DNA from 3 places in the Anaerobacillus sp. ABD4_527 genome. Region 1 is predicted to be linked to each of the others. Evidence: predicted binding sites of a transcription regulator. Region 1 holds the regulator's gene; each other region holds the start of a gene.

What was found. The regulator CtsR, encoded in region 1, represses protease genes until heat stress. The targets are predictions, from matches to a motif close to ATGGTCAATAAAGGTCAAACA.
Region 2: a site for CtsR is predicted at 2,829-2,849, ahead of ACXAHI_RS17185 (ATP-dependent Clp protease ATP-binding subunit). Genes of this name have one in related genera too.
Region 3: a site for CtsR is predicted at 2,739-2,759, ahead of clpP (ATP-dependent Clp endopeptidase proteolytic subunit ClpP). Genes of this name have one in related genera too.

The regions. Positions count from the first base shown of each region.
Region 1 covers NZ_JBSWXZ010000007.1:4-4,294, reverse strand. Annotated here, with positions in the region: gene clpC (ATP-dependent protease ATP-binding subunit ClpC) at 1-458, opposite strand, end outside; gene ACXAHI_RS19520 (protein arginine kinase) at 455-1,549, opposite strand; gene ACXAHI_RS19515 (UvrB/UvrC motif-containing protein) at 1,549-2,082, opposite strand; gene ACXAHI_RS19510 (CtsR family transcriptional regulator) at 2,112-2,576, opposite strand; gene ACXAHI_RS19505 (MgtC/SapB family protein) at 2,721-3,434, opposite strand.
Region 2 covers NZ_JBSWXZ010000003.1:32,965-37,255, forward strand. Annotated here, with positions in the region: gene ACXAHI_RS17180 (ATP-grasp domain-containing protein) at 1-35, opposite strand, end outside; gene ACXAHI_RS17185 (ATP-dependent Clp protease ATP-binding subunit) at 635-2,746, opposite strand; gene ACXAHI_RS17190 (hypothetical protein) at 3,084-3,548, shown strand; gene mnmH (tRNA 2-selenouridine(34) synthase MnmH) at 3,511-4,291, opposite strand, start outside.
Region 3 covers NZ_JBSWXZ010000001.1:1,837,602-1,841,892, forward strand. Annotated here, with positions in the region: gene ACXAHI_RS09575 (protease inhibitor I9 family protein) at 1-160, opposite strand, end outside; gene ACXAHI_RS09580 (S8 family serine peptidase) at 135-1,148, opposite strand; gene ACXAHI_RS09585 (hypothetical protein) at 1,470-1,856, opposite strand; tRNA gene ACXAHI_RS09590 (tRNA-Arg) at 2,052-2,130, shown strand; gene ACXAHI_RS09595 (YhjD family protein) at 2,268-2,654, shown strand; gene clpP (ATP-dependent Clp endopeptidase proteolytic subunit ClpP) at 2,820-3,404, shown strand; gene ACXAHI_RS09605 (HPr family phosphocarrier protein) at 3,756-4,013, opposite strand; gene whiA (DNA-binding protein WhiA) at 4,216-4,291, opposite strand, start outside.

The DNA of each region.
Region 1 (4,291 bases):
TGATGACTAGATGAAGAACTTTCATTGCTTCCTAAAAGTTGAAGAACTTGCTGACGAGCTTTATTCAAGCTAACACCAAGGTTGTTGAGCACTCTTGCTGCTACGCCCTCACCTTCGCGAATTAAACCTAATAGGATATGCTCTGTGCCAACATAAGAATGGCTTAGCTTACGTGCTTCATCCATCGATAGTTCGATTACTTTCTTAGCACGAGGTGTGTAGTGAATAGACTGGACAGAATCTTGCCCTCTACCAATCAGCTTTTCTACTTCTTTCTGAATCTTTTCTGAGCCAAGACCAAGAGCAGTCAATGCCTTAGCAGCAATTCCTTCGCCTTCACGAATCAAGCCTAATAGGATATGTTCAGTCCCGACATTGTTATGACCAAGACGAATCGCTTCTTCCTGTGCTAATGCGAGCACTTTTTGAGCACGCTCTGTAAATCGTCCAAACATCATCGTTCATCACCCTCCGATTTCTTCGTTTGTTTTTCTAGTTCAAGTCTCTCTCTAATTAATGTGGCTCGTTTAATATCACGTTCTGCAGGATTAAGGCTTGCACCTGCATATTGCTGAAGAAAACCTGGTTGAGTTAGAATTACTAGCTCGTTAAGAATTGATTTAGAGATACCAGCTACAAGACCGATATCGATTCCTAACCGAACATTTGAAAGACACTTCGCAGCTTCCTTCGATTGAATGATTCTGCTATTCTCAAGAGTTCCAAGAGAACGATAGATTCTGTCTTCCAATTCAATTCTTGAATTATCTAGCAACATCCTTCTTGCTGATCGTTCTTTTTCAATGACTTGCATCACTACGCCCTGGAGGTCCTCAATAATATCATTCTCGGTCTTACCTAATGTAATCTGGTTTGATATTTGAAAAATGTTCCCTTGAGCTTCACTTCCTTCACCGTAGCTCCCTCTAACAACAAGACCTAGCTGGTTGATTGCAGGTATGATGTGATTTAGCTGCTGTGTTAACACTAAAGCAGGTAGATGCATCATAACAGATGCCCTCATTCCAGTGCCAACATTCGTTGGACAGCTCGTTAAATATCCTTTTCGCTTATCAAACGCATAATCTACCTTACTCTCAATCCAGTCATCCAAAGCATTCGCGAGGTTTAAGGCTTCTTTCAATCTAAACCCTGCTTCAAGGCACTGAATACGAAAATGATCTTCTTCATTTATCATTATGCTGATCGTTTCATTCTCGCTAAGTAAGACTGCTCCATTTTTTGATTGTTCTACAAGATTTGGGCTAACCAAATGTTTTTCTACAAGAACTCTTTTCTGTGTAGGCCTAAGCGATTCAATCTCGATCAGTTCAAGCTTCCCAATTTCTTCGTTCGGAGCTTCATTAAATTTCTCCTTAATGCTTTCTAGAACCTCTAAATTTTGCTGCCCGTTAGAAAGAACCGGAAAAACATAATTCTTCAAATTTCGTGCAAATCTTATTCTACTACTCATGACAATATCTGAATCTGGTCCTTCATCTTGCATCCATGGACTAACAGCTTCACTGATAAAACGCTGAAGTGACATCATTCTCCCCCTTCCGACGCTTTATGTTCGAGGGATCGAATTAAATCTCTCGTTTCAGCAGCTTTTTCAAATTCCTCCTGCTGAATGTATTCTTGCATTTTACTGCGAAGATTTTGTACCTTACGTTCAATCTCAATCGCTGCTCCAGCACGTTTTGGTAATTTGCCAGAATGAACGGTATTACCACCATGTACCTTTCTAAGTATTGGATCAAGATTCTCTGAGAACGTAGTGTAGCATTCTGAACAACCAAATCGACCGATTTGTGTGAATTGCTGATACGTTAATCCACATTTCGGGCAACTTTGCCGTTCTCTATTGTAAATAGGGTGTGAAGAACTTTCGCTTAACGGTGTTTCAAAATTTAATAACCCCGATAATAAGTTATGGATAGAAAAATGGTTAGTGCCTGGCTCAACCTCACCTTTTTCTTTGGCACACACTTCACAAATATGGAACTCTGTTTTTTGTCCATTGACTATCTTAGTGAAGTGGAGCGTAGCAGGACGCTCACCACATTCCTGGCACGTCATAGGGCAACCCTCCTATTTGTACACAAATGCTATTGCTTATATTTTAGTGATGTAAGCATTGCACGCAGCATATTAGCTCTAAGGTGATCTCTCAGCGGCAACTCTATCGTAATGACTGTTCGATCGAGAACACTTAGCATTAACTTCGCTTCTCGTGCTGAAATAACCTCTTCTTCTAACAGCCTTAGAATAATATTTTCAGATACCGCCTGTGGCACTTGGGTCTTAATCATATTCAGCATGTCATCTATTAAATCTGCATGCGTCTCAGGCTTCACTTTTAATATTCTTATATAACCGCCTCCACCCCTTTTACTTTCCACAATATATCCTTTTTCAATCGTAAAGCGGGTGTTGATTACATAATTAATTTGAGAAGGAACACATTGAAACTTATCAGCAATTTCACTTCTTTTTATCTCAACAGCATCTCTACCTTCTACCATTAAGATTTTCTTAATGTATGCTTCAATTACATCGGAAACATTCCGCACATCGCTGCCTCCCTTCCGTCCCCAAACTGACTTTGACTATATTTGACGTTAAGTATATTATAACGCTTTTCAAATGGATTGGAAAGTAACATGTCTCTTCAATTCTTTGCTTGAACCTTACCATCATTCCCAAATATATGGCATTCATTCCTTGCAATTTATCCTTTTTATCTCCTCGATTTCTTTAAGGTGATCGACTAGTGTTGAGAGTTTCGTTGCATTATTTGTATTCACTAGGATTGAATACGTATAGATTTTCTTATCTCCCTCATACTGCGCTTTTTTTGGATCATCCGTTTTCATTTCTAGAACACTTATATCCATTTCCTCTATCTTTTCTATAACAGATTTTAGCGAAAACCCCTCCTCAACAAAGAGATTCACCCAATGCTGTGACTTAGAAAGGTAGAGCTTCTCAATCTTGCTTAAGAAAACAAGGCTCAAAACAACGATTGATGTAGTCAATATCGCCTCATAGATCATTCCTACTCCGACGACTAACCCTATCCCAGCAACTACCCAAATCGATGCTGCAGTTGTTAGCCCTCTCACCGTCCAACCGTTTGCTAATATAGTTCCAGCACCTAAAAACCCTATACCACTTATGACATATGAGGGTATACGAGAAGGGTCAAAGTTAATATTAGCGTGAGTCTCATTATATTCTTCAAAACCATATAGAGATAATAGCATCATCAAACACGCTCCAACCCCAACAAGAATGTGAGTCCGAAAACCTGCTGGGTGCCTTTTAAACTCTCTCTCGATACCTATAACTCCACTTAATACTGCTGCGATCAAAATCCGTATCGATATCGTATCGAAATTGTCTGCTAGTGTAATGTCGAATACTTCCATGATAGATCCCTTTCTCTGTTTTCTTTTGATGTATTTTACCCTTCTATTAATGAAGTTTAACGTGGAATGTATTGATTGTTGCTTCGAACTGGGAGAGATTAGAAAGGATGCAATGGGTTTGTTTTAGGGTAGAATGCTGGAGTGGATTATTTGCGCTTTTGGGAAGGATATCAGCGGAAAATTCATTTTTTCTCTGTCGTTTGGTTTTATTAGCGAAGCGTTGTTTGTAACGATTGATTTGGTAAAAGCACATTCAGATAAGACCTTCTTAGGGCGGGAATCCGGGGGATATTCGCGAAATTTTCATTTTATCCGCGATAATCCTGATATATCCGCGCTTTTCAATTCATATCCGCGAAATCTAGCCATTTATCCGCGATTCTGAGAATATATCCGCGAAACCCCTTTTCAGGAACCCCTGATGACTCAACTCCACATTTAGACAAAACAAAAAAAGCCAGAGCTCTATGCTCTGACTTCTCACTTGCCTAGCGACGTCCTACTCTTGCAGGGGGAGAGCCCCCAACTACCATCGGCGCGCGAGCTTAACTTCCGTGTTCTCATACGGGGCGCGATAAGCGGCGAACTTCTTCGTCAGCTGCGCGATGCTGGATCCTCATAGATCTCCGAATATCTACTCCGGTCCAGCCTCACTTGCTTCCTCGAATTTCTTGCTTCTCCCACCCCTACGAAGCTTTCGAAGATGTTCTTGTTTGTCTTCTCAATGAAGGTACTCACCTTACGGTCCAACGATACAAACCAAAACCATACAAAAAAGCCAGAGCTCAATGCTCTGACTTCTCATTTGCCTAGCGACGTCCTACTCTTGCAGGGGGAGAGCCCCCAACTACCATCGG
Region 2 (4,291 bases), on a different contig from region 1:
AACGTCTGGTTCATTTCTAATTGATCCAGTTCCATTCGTTTTCGCTCCTTTTTTCATATAGTAGAGAAATCTTCCTGAACTTCCCTCTCTAACGTAGCAGATATGCGATGACTTTTTAACTAATATTCTGAATTTTAGCCAAATTACGACAAAAGAAGTCGGCATTCTCTGTTTTTCGAGTTAATTCGACTAATCGAAAATCAGAAAACCAGCTAGCTTTTCTATTCCCTATATTTTCTATTTTCTAACAAAAAAAGAAAGCCACACAATTGTGTAGCTTTCTTTGATAAACCTAGATGATATGCTCCCTATGCCGTAGGAGCTTGAATACAATCAATCAAAGTTATACTTTCTTATCTCTGATGATAACAAACGTTTCAGCTCATCATTTTGAAGTGATTTATTTTTATTCATCGTAATAACGCAGATTGGAGCGGAAGGATGCTCGACTCCTGCGGGACATGCGGGACAGGGGAGATCCCACAGGAGCGTTAGCGACGAGGAAGCTCACCGCCCGCCCCGCGGAAAGCGAGCATACTGGAGCGGAAATCACCTCTATTTTGTTAGCAAATTCTTAAGATTTTTTTCAACAAACTGAAAGCCACCCAATTGAGTGGCTTTCTAAAAATATAACTTACGAAGCATTTTTCACTGTGATCTTATCTTCAATTACCTCTACTTTCACTGACGTTACATCGCCTTCGTCAACAAGTAGATCAGCAATTCCATCTTCTACATGTTCTTCGATTACTCTTCGTAGTGGGCGAGCACCGAACTGTGGATTGTATCCAAGCTCAGCAAGCTTCGATTTAGCTTCATCTGTGACCTCGAGGGTAATTTGCTGCTCAGTTAGACTTCCTTTTAACTCATCGATCATCAAGTCAACGATTGATACAAGACTTTCTTTCTCAAGTGACTTAAAGGATACGATCGAATCAAAACGATTGAGAAATTCAGGTCTAAAGTATGAGCCTAGGCTTTCCATCACATCGGTATAACTATCAGCGGATTCAAATCCTACTGTTATACGTCGTTCTGTACTTCCTGCGTTGCTCGTCATGATGATCACAGTATCTTTAAAGCTCACTGTTCTTCCCTGGCTATCCGTCAATCGACCATCGTCTAAGATTTGTAGGAACATATTTTGAACATCTGGGTGTGCTTTTTCAACTTCATCGATCAATAGAATGCTATAAGGCTTACGGCGTACACGTTCTGTCAGTTGCCCTGCCTCATCATGACCTACATACCCTGGTGGTGAGCCGATTAGTTTAGAAACAGAGTGCTTTTCCATGTATTCACTCATATCGAGTCGAACCATCGCATCTCGATCTCCAAAAAGTTCCTCAGCTAGAGATTTGGATAATTCTGTTTTACCGACACCAGTAGGCCCTACGAATAGAAATGAACCGATCGGTCTGTTCTTACGCTTCAGACCTGCGCGACTTCTTCGAATTGCTTTTGCGACCTTATGAACAGCATCCTCTTGCCCAATAACTTTAGCATTAAGCTGTTCAGCAAAATTCTTCATCTTCATTTGCTCATCTTCTTGAAGCTTTTGTACTGGAATACCAGTTTTACTTTCGATGAGTTGTTGAATATCTTGTATGTCAACAGAAGCTTCCGCTTGATCGTTTGCATTTAAGGATTCTTCTAGTTTCTTTTCAAGCTTTGTTTCCTCATCACGAAGCTTTGCAGCTACTTCATAATTTTCTTCACTCGTCGCCTTCTTCTTATCTACTGCGATTTGTTCGAGCCTCTTTTGTATTTCATCATGATTAGAAGTGGTAATCGTTAAGTTTCTTTTTGCACCAGCTTCATCCATTAAGTCTATCGCTTTATCGGGTAAGAAACGATCTTGAATGTAGCGATTTGATAATGTGACACAAGCTTTTATGGCTTCTTCAGAGAATGTCACTTCATGATAATCTTCGTACCTCGGTTTTAGGCCTTCTAGAATTTGAATAGCTTCCTCAATCGAAGGTTCGTTAACCATTACTGGTTGAAAACGTCTTTCGAGCGCTGCATCCTTTTCAATTTGGCGATACTCTTTCAGCGTTGTAGCACCGATCAATTGAAGCTCACCTCTAGCGAGTGCAGGTTTCAAGATGTTTCCTGCATCCATCGAGCCTTCTGCTGAACCAGCTCCTACGATCAAATGAATCTCGTCGATAAAGAGAATGACATTCTTTTTTGCTTGAAGTTCAGAAATCAACTGTTTCATTCTCTCCTCGAACTGACCTCGAATACCTGTGTTTGAAACGAGAGATGCGACATCTAACAAATAGATCTCTTTGTTTTGTAGTTTTGAAGGAACGTTCCCTTCAGAAATGCGAAGTGCAAGTCCTTCGGCAATCGCTGTTTTCCCTACACCTGGTTCACCGATTAGGACAGGGTTGTTTTTGTTTCGACGATTTAGTGTTTCGATGACCCGTGCTACTTCTTGATCTCTTCCGATAACTGGATCGATCAATCCTGCTTTTGCAGCATCTGTTAGGTTCTTTCCTAAATCATCAAGTAAACCACCGTTCCCACTATCGGTTTGTTCACGAGGTTGAGTTTGACCTGATTGATTCATAAATGATTGAAAGAAATCATCAAAGTGACCGTTTGATGAAGGTGTTGTCTGACCATTCATCACATTTGCATAGCAAGAGTTGCACAGATGAACACGTTTTTTAGAATGGTTGATTTGAACATTCAACTGAACAGTTGCTGAATTTTGATTACATTTTTCACAAAGCATATGATGGCCTCCCTTAAAATTTATATAAGCGTTATATTTTAGTACGTTACATGTATTGGTTAAGGTCAATGCAGTTATTTTGACTTTGACTATATTTGACCTTGTAACCATATTATAATCTGACTATCTTTGACTTTCAAGTGTTATGCATTTTCTAATCTGTTCTTATAAAAAAAGCCGCGACAATTGTATCGCAGCTAAAAAAATGTAATATTTGAAATAAAGGAATTTTTTTGAGGGTTGGTTAATAGATTGTATTAAACTACTTTTCGACAAAGGGTATACAAGTTTACTAGTCTGGCAACAATGGTGATAGATTATAAAGGGAGGAATACCAATGAATGATTCAGTCTATCAATTGATAGTTGAAACGACCGTCAAGCGCGTCCCTACCTGTCATGAATCACCTAATGATTTCTTCATTGCCCTGGATGACTGTGATTACCCGTACCTTATCCTACCTACTCCTAAAGAAATGTTTGATAACGATGATGTCTTTGCCATTCGTTTAATTCCTGATGTACTGAATAAATTCCGTTATGATTTGGACAACTCTTATACAAAGCTATCGTTCAGTCGATTTTCTACTTTTTTCGATGATAAAACGTATTATTTTGGTCCAGAAGATAACATGCTAGTGAAATTCCTAACTTCTTCTATTTATAAGAACTATGTAGCGTGGATCAGCCACCTGTATTTCAAACGAATCGATGATCTAATTGAACAATACAATAATGAACCAGGTAAAGAGCAGAGAAAATCAATTAAAGCGAAACTTTCTCGCCTTCTAATCGAAGCTTAGACACTAGACGCTCCACTTCATTCTGGACAAGTTGGCATCCTTCATCAAGAGACTCATAGTGAACATTTATAACCTCACCTACATTCTCTGTCGCCTTATGAGTGTACCTAGGATCGTAATAATTCAACAAAAGGCTTTCGACGACTGCTTCATAATTCTTTTCCTCAAATGCGAGGGATATATAACGTCGTTCATTATCTGGCAGACGTTTCTCGATTCTTTGGATGCCCTTTACTATTTTCTCTCTATTCTGTTCGGGATGATATGTATCTAGAATGGTTTTTATTCGATAAGAAAGCGGGGCGTGAACATGTATGCGCGTCCCTTTTTGTTTGCCTTCAAAGATAAAGTCCGGAACGATAATGTTCCCAAGTCGCTTACTTTCAGACTCAATTACATAATAATCCGTCTCCCCTATTTCATTTAACCGTTGAGAAAGCTTCGCTTCAAACTCCTTTTGGCTTCTTGCAGGTAAATTCACTCTTCCGAAGACTGATCCTCTATGTGCAGCTAAGCCTTCAAGATCAATGACTGGGTAGCCTTTGTTTTTTAAATAATGTAAAATGTCTGTCTTAGATGTCCCAGTAAACCCTTCCACTATAAGAAAAGTTACGTTTCGTTTAGCATGTTTTTCAAGTATTCTCGTGACATTTTGACGATATGAACGAATGCCACCAACAAGTTGACGACATGGCAGCCCCATCATCTCAAAAATCACAGTAAGGCTTCTACTCCTCATACCA
Region 3 (4,291 bases), on a different contig from region 1:
CAGTTAATACTCCATTCATTTTCTTCAAAGTTTCTATTGTTTCATCAGGAATTGTGATCGAGTAAACGTTAAAAATGGATGATACTGTTTCAACATCTCCGAACTGTTTCAGATCCATTAACACACTTTTACTCTCAAGCTTCACTAACATTTCCTTCATTACTAATCCCTCCTAGTATACCTTCAATACTAATTAGCCCATTGCCCTGCTCGTTTTTAGGTAATCCAAGATCATGAGCAGTCTCATTTATAGTTTCCACTATATACTCACAGTCAAACTTCTGAGATAAAGCAGCAATTACACCACTGATAACAGGTGCAGCAAACGAAGTCCCATAGTATTGTTTTCCATCTACATTGCACATTCCAGGGGCTAGTATGTCTGGTTTGGATACTCCATCTAAGGCAGTGCTACTATATGGGGCTAGTTTTTTATTCACGTCTACCGCGCCTACTGTGTACGCATTCTTTGCGTTTCCAGGACAAGCAGTAATCCCTTTTCCCTTTTCTCCCCAGTTGCCGATTGAGGCAACAACCATGAACCCCTCTTTTCTTAACTGGTTTACAGTTTGACAAACAAGACACTTATCATCACAAGTACCTTTTTTACCAAGCGACATATTAGCAATGTAGATTTTATTAGTATAAACAAATTCCAGGGCTTTTAATATAGACTTTTTGTCAATATTGCCATTATCATCAGCAACTTTGACATTTATTATATTGGTCCACGGAGCAATGTTTTTAACAACAGCACCTACAACAGTCCCGTGTAGTTCGCCATCTATCATAGCATCGTTCGAGTTTGTAGATTTCGAACAAACTTCATGGGAATTGATGTCCACACCACTTATGGGTGTCATGCCGCTGTCGATGATAGCAACAGAAGTGTTACTGCCAGTGTATGACTGCGCCTTTAATTTATTGACTCTTATATTTGGGAATGTGCTGAAATTTTGTACTTCATACATATCATTCAAATCAACTTCATGCACGAAGTCCAATTTCTGAACTTGACTAACATGATTCATATTAACACAAACTAATGGAAAATGTTCAAAAACATAGTCTAAACGAATGTTTTCTTTTTCAAGGTCCAAAACCATTTCATCAGTAAGCCTTCTATTAAGCTTCAAAATATATTCCACTATTATTCCTCCCAACTCATCTGATGACTCTATTCAACAAGAGAGTTGGTAACTCCTTCAAATATTTTCAAAAAATATGTCAAAAAAAGCAATGCCAGTTCGATTTGTCACACAGATTCCATATAAAACACGTCTTGCTCATCCGTCGTACATAACCCGTCCTGACCGTCGACCTGCTCCGACTGTATCGACGGCAGTGGCGCGCTCACGCGAAAGCTATGCGTAAGGACGCCGAAGTCGTCCGCCATGTCGAGCATCGTTCCGTTTCGCGTATTAAATGGGGAAATTATCAAGCGGCTTCGATGGCGTTACCTCCTTCCGTTAAAATACGAATTCATGTCCGTTTCCTTGCCGCCGCGTTCTTCTACAAACCGGAACATACCTTTGATGTCCGCCTGTAACGTTTACCGGCTTGTCGCCCGCAGGTTGTAGCGCGGTGATGAGGCGATCGACGTCCGTTTCGTTCATCCCTCCGCCGTTGCCTGCCGGAGTGTAGGACGAAAGCAAACGGAACAATTGTCCCTGCTGCGCCTCCGTCAAGATCATTACGTTCATCAGCGCGCGTATAACGATCTCGTTGTGCATCGGTGGAGGCGTCATAGCTTGCGACGGAAGACCTCCGGAATAAAACTTCGGACGTGCTTCAACGTCACGCGCAACTCCTCCGGCGTGGTTATAGAACATTTGGCGCAGTTGTTCGTTCTTCATATTCTGATACGAAGCCTATAAATACCGGTTGCAACGACTACCACTCTATCGTATAATTGAGCGTGTCACTGCGACGTTAATATGTCCGCAATAAACGGCTAGCACCGGGTCTTTTTCCGGTACACCGTCCCAACTGCTGAAAAGGTTAGCGTTATGTAAACGCAGTGCTGGCGAGGGTTTATCGTCGTTTAATATGCGCCCGTAGCTCAGTAGGATAGAGCGGTGGTTTCCGGTACCACGTCTGTCGGGGGTTCGAATCCCTCCGGGCGCGCCAACTACATAATTACAACCCCTTTTCATTCCGAAAAGGGTTTTTTTGCGTCTTCCCCTTTATAGAATGGGGTTCTTGACGTCTCATTCGTCTCATAGTATTGTAAAACCAAACATACGTTCTTACAGGCGGTGAAGATCATGTTCCGATTAAGTAAAGAGGAAGCAAGTGCTGTTCGGGATTATTTATTGCTTCCTTATGTTAAAAAGGTACTGGAGCTCGATGCTGCATGGGTTCATCGTTCTAAGATGAAGCTTCCACGCCCTTATTTGGAACTGATCAATCAAGCTTTCACTCTCGCTTCCACAGATTTAAAAGAAGCAAAATCAGTCCTTCATAAGCAACACATCAAAACTTCAGTTCAGGATACAAAGGAAGATATCGTCATCTATACTGTCTATTGCCGTGGATACAACCAAACGTATCGGTACACGTCCGTCCAAATTAGAAACCTTGTTGAAAGAAGAATTGCGGGTTACTTTTTAAACGATCACCGATTTAAAAAAAGACAGATTCGTTCTGTTTAAAACGGTTGTCAGCGGGGAAAATGGAGATATGTAGAACCATCCATGTGCTGGCGAAAAAATTAATAGTCAAAAAGAACAGCACTTTATTTGACCTATATTGACCTTTTCGGTATGATGAACCTACAGAACTACATATTTGAATGAATAAAAGGGAGGAATTTTATTATGGTATTAATTCCAACGGTTATCGAACAAACAAACCGCGGTGAAAGAGCATATGACATCTACTCTCGTCTTCTCAAGGACCGCATTATCATGCTTGGAACTGCAATCGACGACAACGTATCGAACGCAGTTGTAGCTCAGCTTCTTTTCCTAGCTGCAGAAGATCCAGATAAAGATATCTCTCTTTATATTAATAGTCCAGGTGGATCAATCACAGCTGGAATGGCAATCTATGATACAATGCAGTTCATTAAACCGAAAGTATCTACAATCTGTATCGGAATGGCTGCTTCAATGGGAGCGTTCCTACTAGCGGCTGGTGAGCCTGGTAAACGTTATGCACTTCCAAATAGTGAAGTCATGATTCACCAACCACTCGGTGGTACACAAGGTCAGGCTTCTGATATCGAAATTCATGCGAAGCGTATCATTCAAATGCGCGAAAAGCTCAACAAAATTCTTGCAGAGCGTACTGGTCAGCCTCTCGATACGATCGAACGCGATACGGATCGTGACCGTTTCATGGAAGCTCTTGAAGCAAAAGAATACGGCTTGATCGACGAAGTTATGGAGAAAAAAGCATAAATAAAAAAAGGTTGCCGTGATGGCAACCTTTTTGATTGTAGAGAAAGTCTCGATGTTACGATGAATTCCATTTTCAATAAACGTTGATTGGTAAATGGAACAGAAGTCCCATGTTCGTCTGTTAAACCATTGAGACGGAGTGTTTTTTTGGATTTATTCTCTTCAAAGTAGGAGAGACGATCGCGGACTCCTGCGGTAGAACGGGCGGCCGAGACCGGGGTGTGGGTTTCACCTCGGGCTTGGACGTTCGTCCGCGGAAAGCGTGCAATCGACTACGGCGTTGGGAGAACCGAATATGTACATAGGTTTCCCGACAAGCTGAAAGGTTGCCCTGATGGCAACCTTTTTTCTTTAGTCTTCTTTTTGAATGAAGTCCACAAGAGATGAAACAGCATCTTCTTCGTCGTTTCCATCTACTGTTAAGACAACAGAAGAGCCAGAGCCCACCGCAAGGCTCATGATTCCCATGATACTCTTCGCATTTACCTTTTTACCGTCTTTTTCTAGAAAAATATCTGAATTAAATCGATTTGCCTCTTGAACAAAAAGTGCTGCAGGTCTTGCTTGTAATCCTGTATCCAACGTTACGACTACTTCTTTTTGAACCACTTTTCCATTCCTCCTTTATTTATAAGAAAGCGCTATCTTTATTGATGAAAAAAATAAGTATATGTGTTTGTTATAGATTTGCTACGTACTTACCAACAGCATTCCATTTATTAAGACTTCTAAACGTCCCAACGCTATGTTCTCAAGGCCTAGAATAGTAGAAAATCAAGCCCGCACTACTTGCGCAGGCTCTTATTTCTGCTTATGTTATTGGCTTTCCTGCACGGAGCTTTTCAGCTAACTGATCGATCTTTCGAAGCCTGTGGTTGATTCCCGAC